DNA from 2 places in the Lactobacillus sp. 3B(2020) genome. Region 2 is predicted to be linked to the other one. Evidence: predicted binding sites of a transcription regulator. Region 2 holds the regulator's gene; the other holds the start of a gene.
What was found. Region 2 encodes NrdR, which represses ribonucleotide reductase genes. Its sites were predicted from a motif close to ACACNATATATNGTGT; they were not measured.

Region 1 (6,504 bases), 1.0 Mb from region 2:
TTGCAATTCTCTTGTTCATTGTTGTTGGGATGACGGCCATCAAGGCAGCTAACTTCACCCCATTTATTCCTAAGTATCGCCCAACGCCAAATGGGCCCTTTGGGGGTTGGCAAGGGATCTACGCTGGGGTTTCGATGATTTTCCTGTCCTACATTGGATTTGACTCAATCGCGGCTAACTCTGCTGAAGCAAAAGATCCGCAAAAGACGATGCCCCGTGGGATCCTGGGATCATTGTTAATCGCCGTGGTTCTCTTCGTTGCCGTGGCCCTCGTCTTGATGGGGGTATTGCATTACACCAAGTATGCTAACTCAGCCGAACCAGTTGGTTTAGCCTTGCGGGCAGCTGGTCACCCAGCCGTTGCCTCAGTTGTTCAAACCATCGCCGTCTTCGGAATGTTCACCGCTTTAATCGGAATGACCATGGCTGGTTCCCGGTTGATCTACTCCTTCGGTCGGGATGGCATGTTGCCAAAGTTCCTTGGTAATTTGGATGCTCGAAACCGGCCTAACCGGGCTTTATGGACTTTAGCGATCATCGCTATTTTGATCGGAGCCTTCTTCCCATTTGCTTTCTTGTCCCAATTGATTTCTGCCGGAACTTTAATTGCCTTCATGTTCGTTTCCCTTGGGATCTACGCCCTGCGGAAGCGGGAAGGAAAAGATATTCCAGAACCTGCTTTCAAGATGCCCCTTTACCCCGTAATGCCAATACTTGGCTTCTTAGCTTCCCTCTTCGTTTTCTGGGGTTTGGATGTCCAAGCTAAGGTCTATGCTGGTGGTTGGTTCGTCCTCGGGGTAATCATCTACTTCACATACGGAATTCGTCACTCATACCTTGCTAAGAAGGGAGAGAAATAACATGACTGGAAGTAATCATCAATTATTAGCTCAAGAAAATGATGTTTTTGCGACTTGTGCCCGTATTAAATACTTCGACGTGGTGCTTGATCACGGGAAGGGAGCAGTCCTAACCGATGTTGAAGGCAATCACTACCTTGATCTCTTGGCCAGCGCTTCGGCTACTAATACCGGTCACGCCCACCCGACCGTGGTCAAAGCCATCCAAGATCAAGCCGCCAAACTAACCCAGTACACACCAGCTTACTTTGCCAACAGTACGACTGCTAAGCTCGCGAAGCGATTAGCAGCGATTGCTCCAATGTCCGGTCCGGTAGAGGTGGCCTGGGGTAACTCAGGTTCCGATGCGAACGACGCGATCATTAAGTTCGCTCGCGCCTATACCGGGCGCCAATACATAGTCTCATTTACCGGGGCTTATCACGGCTCCACGTATGGATCTTTAACCTTATCCGGGGTAAGCTTAAACATGACCCGGAAGTTAGGTCCCCTGTTGCCCGGGGTGGTTAAGGTTCCATTCCCATCTCCGTGGGAACAAGAAGCTGACGAAAGTGACGAACACTTCGTTAATCGTTACTTTAAGGCTTTTAAAGAGCCCTTTGAAACTTACTTACCGGCCGATGAAGTGGCCGTGATTGTAATTGAAGCTATTCAAGGGGACGGGGGAATTGCGATGATGCCTCCCGCCTTCATGCAAAAGATTTATGATTTTGCCAAAGAACATGGCATTCTCTTTGCGGTGGATGAAGTTAACCAAGGTATGGGGCGGACCGGGAAATGGTGGTCGATCCAAAACTTCCCGGAAATTGAACCCGACATGATTTCAACGGCGAAGTCCCTCGCCTCCGGCTTACCATTAAGTGCCGTCATTGGCCGCAAAGCGATTATGGAATCTCTAGGGGCTCCGGCCAACGTTTACACGACTGCTGGAAATCCGGTTACCAGTGCCGCGGCTTTAGCAACGATTGATGTTATCGAAAAAGAACACTTACTAGCACGTTCGCAAAAGCTCGGCGCCAAGGCGAAAGCGTACTTTGAAGCCGCCAAGGAAAAGTATCCGTTCATCGGTGGCGTTCGGATGTACGGCCTAGATGGCGGGATTGATATCGTTAACCCCGCAACGGGCGCACCTGATGAAGAAGCAACAACGAAATTAATCTACCGGGTCTTCGAACTTGGGGCAATCATCATTAGCCTACGGGGAAACATCCTTCGTTTCCAACCACCACTGGTGATCACCGAGGAACAACTTGATCAAGTCTTTAAGATCTTTGATCAAGCCTTCGCTGAACTCGCTGCCGGTAAACTCGCCCTTCCCGCTGCTGCTAAGGAGATGGGTTGGTAATATCGACGGAAAACTTCCTAACGAAGCCAGATTATATTGATTTATAACTAAATATTTTAGGTCTTCCATACAAGGAGGCCGGGAAGAAACTAATGTTTCTTTCCGGCCTCTTTGTCATCTCCGAATGTTACTTAGTAACTAAGGTCAAAGCAGTAGCTGAATGGCAGTTGCTTCCCTAACGGTCGCACCAACCTATTCAGCCTTGCATGGGCTCACAAACGCCAAACCAGTTGGCTGGTTCGCTCCAAAGTACGGCCTTAACGGATAAGTGCGAACGAAAGGCCGATTCTAATGAATCAACCTTCGCTCTTCTTATCCCAACCAGGCCGTCAAGGAGCTTTTTTCCCAACCTCTACCTACTAGCAGTCTAATATACCAACTTGTAAGGATTAGCATTAGCCCACTACCTTGTTAATAACATTTTCAACGCCATTAGCTCCTTTCAAGTTTTGACGATATAAAAAATACCGCGCGATCCGAATTTTTTAATTCAGCATCGTTCGGTATTTTTTTCTAAACCATTTTTAGTTCAAACTGGTAAACGCTCGCTCTTAACCATCCTCAATTGTTTTTACTCTCTTTTATTAATCTTAAGATAGTTAATTGTAAGTAATTTATCATTTTGTTACTCAAAAACATTAGATTTTTCTAATGTTAGCGTTGATTACCATCAATTTAATGCTGAGTGACTTCCTTTATTGACAGTTTTTCCGCTTTTTTCTAGTTTCGTTATCAAAAGATATATTAGAAAAATCTAATTTTTAAGATGGCAAGAATTCTGATATACTCTTGGCACAACATATTGTGTTAGGAGAGCTGTTAATGACTAAAAACGTCTATATATTGTATATAAGTTTAAGTGGCAACACCCATAATTTCGTTCAACGACTGACTAATCATCTTAAAGAACAAGGAATTATCGTACATTCACTTAACGTAAAAGATAATTTTAATTTCCGTAAGCTTGAGCATCCCTTTATCACCATCCTCCCAGCCTTTTTGGACGGTGGTAATGGACGACAGAATGGGTGCCATGAAATTCTTTCGCCCATTTTGAGTCATTGGCTGGGGTACGCTGATAATTATCATCGTTGCTATGGCATTATTGGGAGCGGTAACCGTAATTTTAACCGCCAATTTGCCTTAACCGCCAAACAATATGCGCGTCGCTTTAAGTTCCCTTACTTAACGGATTTTGAATTACGGGGGAGCGAACAGGACGTTCAACGTATTGCCAACTTAATCGTAGAAAAAAGCACGGAGGCCGAATAATGACAAAAGATTTTTTTACTTTAAACAACCTGGTTAACATTCCGCAAGACGATCAAATTCCTGTTCAATATGATCAAGAAGCTGTAAAGGCTTATTTTACTGAAGAAATTATTCCCCGTACCAAAACCTTTACTTCAATTGATCAACGGATCGATTGGTTAGTGGACCACGATTACTTAGATGGTCAAGTTTTTTCGCAGTACACCCGTCAATTCATTCAGCAACTTGATCAAAAATTGCGTGCCCATAACTTTCGCTTCCGGAGCTTTATGGGAGCTTATAAATTCTACAATCAATATGCCTTAAAGACTAACGATGGCCAAACTTTCCTGGAAGATTTTAACGATCGCGTTTTAGCGAATGCCCTCTACTTAGGTCGCGGTGATGAACAACTCGCCGAAGGCTTAGCGACTGAAATGATCACTCAACGTTACCAACCGGCTACGCCAACCTTCTTAAACGCTGGTAAAGCTCGCCGGGGACAAATGGTATCTTGCTTTTTAATTGACACCCAGGATTCAATGTTGTCAATTGGCCGTACCGTTAATTCAGCCCTCCAATTATCAAGACTAGGTGGCGGAGTTGGCGTGAACCTTTCCAATTTACGAGCGGCTGGTGATCCCATCAAAAAGATTGCCAATGCTTCTTCAGGGGTAATTCCGGTAATGAAGATTTTAGAAGATACCTTTAGCTATTCAAATCAACTGGGCCAGCGTAAAGGAGCCGGGGTTGTATATTTAAATGTTTTCCATCCTGATATTTTGGCCTTTTTAGCAACTAAGAAAGAAAATGCTGATGAAAAAATTCGGGTAAAAACCTTATCGCTAGGACTTGTCGTTCCGGACAAATACTATGAATTACTGAAAACCAACCAACCGATGCATCTCTTTAGCCCTTACGATGTTGAAAAATACTACGGGCAACCGTTCTCATATATTGATATTACCAAAGAATATGACAACTTGGTCAACAATCCAGATATTAAACAAACCACGATCAATGCTCGTGAATTGGAACAAGAAATTTCTCGTCTGCAACAAGAATCTGGTTATCCTTATATTTTAAATATCGACACGGTTAATCGCCACAATCCGGTTGATGGCAAAGTCATTATGAGCAACTTATGTAGCGAGATCCTGCAACCGCAAACTCCCTCAAAATTAGAGCCCGATCTATCTTATCAAACTGTCGGTACTGATATTTCTTGTAATTTAGGTTCAACCAACATGCTGAATATGATTAAGTCGCCTAATTTTGGCCATTCCGTTGAACTAGCCGTAAGGGCTTTAACAAGTGTTACTGAAACCACCAACATTCAAGAGGTGCCAAGTATCATGAAAGGAAACCAGCTATACCATACGATTGGTCTTGGTGCAATGGGGCTCCACACCGCCTTAGCAGTAAATCAAATTGAATATGGTTCGCCGGTAGCCTTGGAATTTGTCGAAGCTTATTTTATTGCTTTAAATTATTACTCTTTATTAGCGAGTTGGAAGATTGCTAAAGAACGCGGTACTAGTTTCCATAACTTTAAAAAATCCCACTATGCGGATGGAACTTATTTTGACCAATACCTGCATCACGAATTCCAATTAAAATTCCCTAAAAACCAAGCAATCTTTGCCAAAATTAACCTCCCAACTATCGCCGATTGGAAACAACTTAAGCAACGCGTCATGCAAGATGGTCTTTTCCACCGCAACCGCTTGGCCGTAGCACCAACTGGTTCAATTTCTTATATTAACGAAACCAGTGCTTCCCTACAGCCGATTACCCAACTGGTTGAACAACGGCAAGAAAATCAAGTCGGCTCGATTTTTTATCCGGCTCCATTTTTGTCAAACCAAACTTTACCCTACTACACCCCAGCTTATGATCTTGACCAACGCAAAATCATTGATACTTATGCCGTAGCCCAACGCCATATTGATCAAGGGATGAGCCTAACCTTGTTTATGCGTTCAACCCTCCCAACTGGCATGTACGAATGGAAACATCCTGAACAACCCAAAATGACCACTCGCGACTTAAACCACTTACGTAATTATGCCTGGCGAAAAGGCATTAAAACCCTCTACTATGTTCGTACCTTTACCGAAGATAATGAAATTAAAACCGCGAATGAATGTAGCGCCTGCATGATCTAAAGGAGAAATTAACCATGTCATACTTATACTACCGTGCAATTAACTGGGACGAAAATGAAGACAATATCGACCAAGAAACCTGGCTTAAATTAACCAATAACTTTTGGCTTGATACGCGTGTTCCCATTTTTGGTGATCGTAACGCTTGGAATCAACTGCCCCAAATTGATCAAAATACGATTGGCCAACAATTAGCTGCCCTTTCTTTAAATTTTGCTTTTCAGTCTGAATTAGGCGTCCCTAGTCTCCGTGATGGTCATTTAACGCAACAAGAAGAGGCCGTTATCAACATGATCACCTTCATGGAATCGGTCCATTCTAAAGCGATAACCACCATTTTTCGTGGCTTAGGTGAGAAAACCGCAGCAACCAATTATTTCAAATGGGCAGATGATAATCAATGGCTTCAAGCATCGGTTACAGCACTAACACAGGCAATCTCGGATGATGACCGCCTTAAACGGCGAGCGGCCTTTCTAATTAGCGAAACTATCTTAACAAATGGACGTTTAGCTGTTATTAACCAATATCCCTCTTTAACGGGTATTCAACAAATGGTTAAAAACATTATGACTGGTCAAGCCATCTTTATTGCTTATCTTAGCTACAAATTTCGTAAGAGTTTTAGTCAGCTCCCGATGCCTCAGCAGGTAGAACTTACTGATTGGATCTATCAATTTGAAGACCGTGTGATTTCTCAAGAACAACAATTTTTAGCGTCATCAACCAACGGAGAATTTCAAACTGTTTGTCAGGATGAAGTTAATACGATTAATCAAATGATGGGTTTAACCGCGGATAATCTAAATTCCCCTAAGTCTAATTTTGCTAAAAAATTACAATTTATTCGTCAAAAGGTTGCCACCGTTGAGCCTGTCGC
Region 2 (6,504 bases):
TCCGAAGGAAGGATTGGACTTCCGGATCGGCAAAGACTGCTTTCATAATTTTACGATATGCCTCATCCCCACCTTGAGGGCTAATGATCCCATCCATCGTTTGATTAACTGATTCCATTTAAATCCCTCCTTTTAGTTGTGCTTATGATGTTTCTTCATATCAGCGAGCATTTTTTTCATTTCGGCAACCCGTTTAGGATCAACTTCGCCCCCTTTTTTTCCTTTAGTTGGATGGTCAGACTTCTTCGCCCATTCTGGTAGCTCTTCTTTGATCCGCGGTCGTTTATTACTGTAATTAGATGAATGGCGATTTTGTCGTTGATCAAAACGTTCTCGTTGTTTTTCCTGATGACTTTGTGCTTGCCGTAAAGCCTGAGCAGCTGAATTAATTCCTTTGGATTGCCAAGACGAAGCAATTGAAATTGCTAGGTTAGCAACCAGATTATCCATTCCTTGATCAACTAACAAATACCAAGTTAAAACATTCAATACGCTTCCTGGTAAGTTACTATTACGCCCAATTTCCATTAAAACTCGTTGCTCAGCCGGGGTGACAAACCCCCCTTTTTGTTCTTTAATTTGCTTAAGGAATGGAATCGGAGCCAATCGATCAGCTAGTTGAACCAGTTCGCGCATTGGTTGAGAAAAACCGGTTACGTCCTCATTGTCACTGACAACTTGAAGTTTGGTTTGAACTGGCTGACTAGCACGCTGGACCTCATTTTTAAAAGTTAATTTTCTAAAAGTATTAGTTGCAAGATCCGTTGCCCGGGCAGCCAAGTTAGCCAACTGAAGCTCATCAAAACCATATAACCGGTGCTCTGCCAAAATTAACTTTTGCGCCTCCCGTAATTGATCCTCTGGAACACCCAGACTGTCCGCTTGACGAAGGAAAAAATTAAAATCGAAATTCTCAGTTGGCACCGATAAAGAAGGCGTCTGATCAGTCGGCAATGATTGTCGCGCCTTAGTTATTGCCTGGTCATCTTTAGCTTGCGTACTTGGATCCGGTTTAAAAACAGTAAAGAAACTTTTCGTAACTTGTTTTAGTTGGCTAGGATCAAAAAAATTCTCCTTTGCCCGTTGAACCAAGTGATTAAATTCATTTGCCCCGACTTGTTGCAATAATAAAACAGATAACAAATCATCGTTAATTAATTCAACTGGGGTTAGTGGTGGTTGAACCTCAAAAACGAGGGTTACTCCTAATTCATCGCTTAATTGGTAAGTTTTTATCAACCCCAAACCTTCTAAGCGGTCAAGAGCCCGCGAAAAGGCAGGTAAACCAATGTTTAAACGAACTAGCAAAGTACTGACCAGTTGTCGTTTTGTTAAGACCGGGTTTGGTTTAACTAAGTCACTTAAAGCTAAAAAAAGCCCTAATGCATCAGCGCCAAGCAGGGGCTGATAGAAGGGCAAAAAAGATGTTTGCAAAAGCCCAACAAACTTCGGATTGGCACTAACTAAGTATCCCGTTTTAGGAGTTATCGGGGCACGTTCAATCATCATTGGTCTCCGTTTGATGATGTTGTTTATCCATGACCGATTTAAGTTCATTCATAAAGGTATCAACATCTTTAAATTGCCGATAAACGCTAGCAAAACGAATATAAGCGATCTGATCAACCTCTTGTAACTCATTCATCACAAATTCGCCAATCACCTGGCTTGAAACCTCATTTTCTCCAAGCCGCCGGACCCGGGATTCAACATTTGAAGCAATATCAGTTAATTTTTCCATACTAACGGGTCGCTTTTCTGCTGAACGTACTAAGCCATTCAAAACTTTTTGCCGGCTAAATTCTTGGCGGGTTCCATCCTTTTTAATTACCAAAAGTGGGGTCTCTTCATATCGTTCAAAGGTAGTAAAGCGAAAGCCGCAATTCATGCATTCGCGGCGCCGCCGGATAAAAGTCCCATCTTCGCTCGGACGACTGTCAACAACTCGCGAGCCGTTATGATGACAATGTGGACAAATCATCACTAACCTCCTAATTATTCCTTAACTCAATAGGTTCATTTTATTATAGCATTATTAAAGCCACTTAAACAGCCAATTATCAACTTGCAAGTAGGTATTCATTATCGATCCTTCATTATCGATCACCACATTCGCTAGCTCTTGTTTCTGCTCGAGCGGCCATTGGGCATTAATCCGAGCTTGTGCCGTTGCCTTATTATAATGATTGCGCGCCATTAATCGTTTTAATTGAGTTGCCGGCTTAACAGCAACAACCATTACGGCATCACACATGGTCTCGTATCCCCCTTCGAATAAGAGTGGAATATCTAAAACCACTAATTTCACTTGATTGGCCCTGGCCTTTTTTAAATCCACACAAAACTCTTGGTGAATAATTGGCCCTAAAGCTTGATTTAGCTTTGTTTCTGCTTGCGCATCGCCAAAGACCATTTCCCCCAATTTGGCTCGTAGCAAAGTCCCATCCGAAGCTAAAATTTGGGAACCAAAAGCCGCTACCAACCGCTTTAGGCCCAGTTGATGGGGTTCCACTACCCGGCGGGCAATTAAGTCACCATCAATAATTACCGCTCCTTTTTGCGCAAGATATTTTGACACCGTTGATTTACCGGTTGCAATCCCCCCAGTTAAGCCTAAAACCTTAGTCATCGGCTTTTACCAATGGTTGACAACGGGGACAGAAAGTCGTTCCTCGTTGGGCAACCTTAATCTTAACGAGCTTAGTTCCACACCGGTGGCATTTTTCACCGCCTCGGCCATAAACATCCAATTCATTTTGGAATTTTCCAGCATCCCCAAAAGCATTCTTAAAAGAGTGGACTGTTGTTCCATGATGTTCGGTTGCCCGGGCTAATTCATGAATGATGTTTTCACGTAACTTAGCAATTTTCGCTTCTGATACTTGGTTTGTGGGTTCTTCGGGATTGATCTGAGTTTCCCACAGGACTTCATCTGCATAAATATTTCCGAGACCGGCTACATGGGCTTGATTGAGTAAGAAAGGTTTAATCTTACTATGGGACTTTTTCATAATCTTTACTAAATAATCAAGTTTAAGATCTTCTTCAGTTGGTTCGGGACCAATCTTTGCCAAGCCGCCATACTGCATTTCTGTTCCGGTTTTAACCAAATGCATCCGTCCGAACTTACGGGTATCCCGATAGCCTAAATCAGTACCATCAGTAAAATGAAATAACACGTGAACATGCTTATCAATTGCAGTCCCCGTTTTTTGGTTAAAATAACTTCCTTCCATTCGCAAGTGCGAGATCATTGTTAAGTCATTTGAAAAACGAAAAAGTAAGTACTTTCCGCGCCGATCAATTCGTTCAATTGTTTGTCCAATCAAAGCTTCTTTAAAATTTTCAACTGAATTTTCAATCATTTTTGGATAATATATATCAATCCCGTTAACTTGCCGTCCCGCAGCAATCCGCATTAACCCCCGCCGAACAGTTTCTACTTCTGGTAATTCTGGCACAATCTCCGCCTACCTTTTGATTTATTTATATTTATTATAGTTAAAATTAGTCTTAGTTCTCAAGTATCTGGGCTGAAACTAAAAAGAGAATGGAAAAGTCCACCATACAAGGCTATGACTTTCCCATCCTCTAAACTTTTATTCACTAATCTAACTTTTTAAGATCATACCAAGTATCGCCCACCTTTTTCTCAACTTTCAAAGGTACTGCGAGCTCCATTGCTGAATCCATTACCTTTGGAACCAATTCAGCCAAGACTGGAATTTCTTCTTCTGGGGCTTCAAAGACCAATTCGTCGTGAATTTGTAGCAACATCTTAGCTTTAAGATGCTGTTTTGCCAACTCTTTTGGCATCTTAATCATCGCGATTTTAATGATATCAGCAGCACTACCCTGAATCGGCGTATTCATCGCCGTCCTTTCAGCAAAAGAACGTATATTAAAGCTCTTGGCATTAATATCTGGTAAATAACGCCGCCGGTGAGTAATTGTTTCAACATAGCCTTGTTTACGCGCAACTTCAACAATTTCCTTAACATATTTTGCTACGCCCGGAAATTCTTCAAAGTAAGCTTCAATAAAATCATGGGCTTGTTTCCGAGAAACGTGGATGTTTTGGGCTAATCCAAAATCAGAGATTCCGTAGACAATTCCAAAATTAACCGCCTTAGCTTGGCGCCGCATATTTGGGTCAACTTTTTCTCCTGGCAATAGGTGGAAAATCCGTCGAGCCGTGGCCGCATGAATATCTTCCCCATTAATAAAATCTTGTTGTAGGTTATGATCACCTGTTACATGGGCTAAGACCCGTAATTCCACTTGCGAGTAATCGGCAGAGAAAATCTTCCATCCTGGTTGACTAGGAACAAAAGCTTTCCGAATGCGCTTCCCTTCTTCAAGGCGTACTGGAATATTTTGGAGGTTTGGATCAACTGAAGAAAGTCGCCCAGTTGCCGTTAATGTTTGTAAATACCGGGTATGAATCTTACTGTCAGGATGAATAACCTTCAAAAGCCCAGTAATATAAGTTGACTGAAGTTTTGCGATTTGCCGATATTCCAGAATTTTTTCAATGATGGGGTGTTTACCTATTAATTTCTCTAAGACCGCTACCGAGGTCGAATAACCCGTCTTGGTTTTTTTGATTGGACGGAGTTTTAATTCATCAAATAAAATTACTCCTAGTTGTTTCGTCGAATTAATATTGAATTCTTGACCTGCATCTTGGTAAATTTCACTTTCAAGTTCGTTAAGACGCTCAACAAGTTTACTTCCCATTTCCTCAAGGGTCTTTGCATTAACCTTAATCCCTTGCATTTCCATGGATGCCAAGACGCGACTTAACGGCCGTTCAATTTCTTCATATAGTGGCCATTGCTCATTTACTTGAAGTTGATCAATTAACGGCTGACGAAGATTTTCAACTGCTTGAACTTTGGCGACTAAGTGCCGTAAGAATACTTGGTCATCTTCTGGAAGTTGCCGTTTTACCCCTTTGCCATACAAGTCTTCATCAGTGAGAATTTTCTGATAATCATGAGTGTGGGCAAGCTCTCCAACGTCATTAGCATTTAAAGTTGGATTCAATAGATAAGAAGCAAGTAATAAGTCAAAATCAATCCCGCTTAGCTCAATTTTTTGCCGATGTAACATTACAATTTGAGCTTTAGCATTAAACAGATCTTTTTTAACATGGTTATTTTCCAATAAGTCTTTAATTGGTCCCGTTGTTAATAAACTAGCATCCCGACTTGCGTACCATTGATCCCCATTACCAATCGCAAACCCTTTAATGGTCGCTAAATGATAGTTAGCTTCGGATTGTTCGATATGAATCGCCACCCGATCACCTAACTTAGCTAATGCCGATAGGTTTTCCTTAGTTAACACTTGAAATTTAACTTCGTCTTCTCCAGTTTGGGCAGGTAATTCTTCATCCCCAGTCCCCATTTTAGCCAAGAAGGATTTGAAATTTAGTTCTTGATATAAAGCAACTAAGGCATCCGTTTGTGGACCTTGATAAATTACATCAGCTAGTGAAATTGCGATTGGCGCATCTCGACGAATCCGAGCTAGATCTTGACATTGGTAAGCAATTGCTTTTTCATTAATCAGATTTTCTTTCCGCTTACTCTTCTTCATTTCATCTACATGAGCGTAAAGATTATCTAACGAACCGTATTCTTTAATCAAATTAATAGCTGTTTTTTCACCAATTTTCGTTACCCCAGGATAATTATCCGAAGTATCTCCCATTAAGGCTTTGACATCGATGAACTGAGTCGGAGTAACTCCTAACTTTTTAAGCATATAAGCTGGGGTAAAGTGTTCAGTTTGAGTAACTCCCTTTTTCGTAACTGCAACCGTAGTATGATCAGTTGCCAATTGGGTTAAGTCCCGATCCCCAGACACAATTAAAGTTTCGTACCCAGCTTCATCCCCTTGCTTGGCCAAAGTTCCAATAATATCATCAGCTTCATAGTCCTTTAATTCATAAGAATGCATCCCACAGGCTTCTACCAATTTCCGGACATAGGGGAATTGCTCACTCAATTCGCTAGGAGTCTTATCCCGGCCTCCCTTATAATCTTCAAACTTTTTCGTCCGAAAAGTTGTTTTACCGGTATCAAAGGCCACTAAGGCCGCATCAGGTTCAAAATTTGCCAGGATATGGTCCAACATTAATTTGAAACCATAAATAGCTGCCGTATGCAGGCCTTCTTGGTTAGTAAACCGTTCCATCTGCGTATGCATCGCAAAAAAGGCACGAAAAACAACACTATTTCCGTCAATTAAGAGTAATTTCTTTGGCATGTTAATAATCCTTTCCCGTCTTACTACTGCTTATTATTTTAACAGACCTGGTTTTCAAAATAAAAAAAGTGGGAAGAAATTTTTCTTTCCCACCCTCTTACATTTCTGAATTGTACACAGAAACTAAAACCGCAAATTAATCCCGGTTTGACATTCCAAAAATTTGAAGTAATTGAATAAAGAGGTTGATGAAATCAAGATAAAGTTGTAAAGCACCAACCACTGCTA

Region 1: the regulator NrdR is predicted to act here: its motif matches at 2,998-3,013, upstream of GTO83_RS09510 (class Ib ribonucleoside-diphosphate reductase assembly flavoprotein NrdI).

The regions. Positions count from the first base shown of each region.
Region 1 covers NZ_CP047410.1:1,904,329-1,910,832, forward strand. The annotation lists gene GTO83_RS09500 (APC family permease) at 1-860, shown strand, start outside; gene GTO83_RS09505 (aspartate aminotransferase family protein) at 862-2,205, shown strand; gene GTO83_RS09510 (class Ib ribonucleoside-diphosphate reductase assembly flavoprotein NrdI) at 3,028-3,477, shown strand; gene nrdE (class 1b ribonucleoside-diphosphate reductase subunit alpha) at 3,477-5,624, shown strand; gene GTO83_RS09520 (ribonucleotide-diphosphate reductase subunit beta) at 5,639-6,504, shown strand, end outside.
Region 2 covers NZ_CP047410.1:769,806-776,309, reverse strand. The annotation lists gene dnaI (primosomal protein DnaI) at 1-118, opposite strand, end outside; gene GTO83_RS03750 (DnaD domain protein) at 133-1,506, opposite strand; gene nrdR (transcriptional regulator NrdR) at 1,499-1,981, opposite strand; gene coaE (dephospho-CoA kinase) at 2,036-2,629, opposite strand; gene mutM (bifunctional DNA-formamidopyrimidine glycosylase/DNA-(apurinic or apyrimidinic site) lyase) at 2,622-3,461, opposite strand; gene polA (DNA polymerase I) at 3,607-6,276, opposite strand; gene GTO83_RS03725 (Bax inhibitor-1/YccA family protein) at 6,413-6,504, opposite strand, start outside.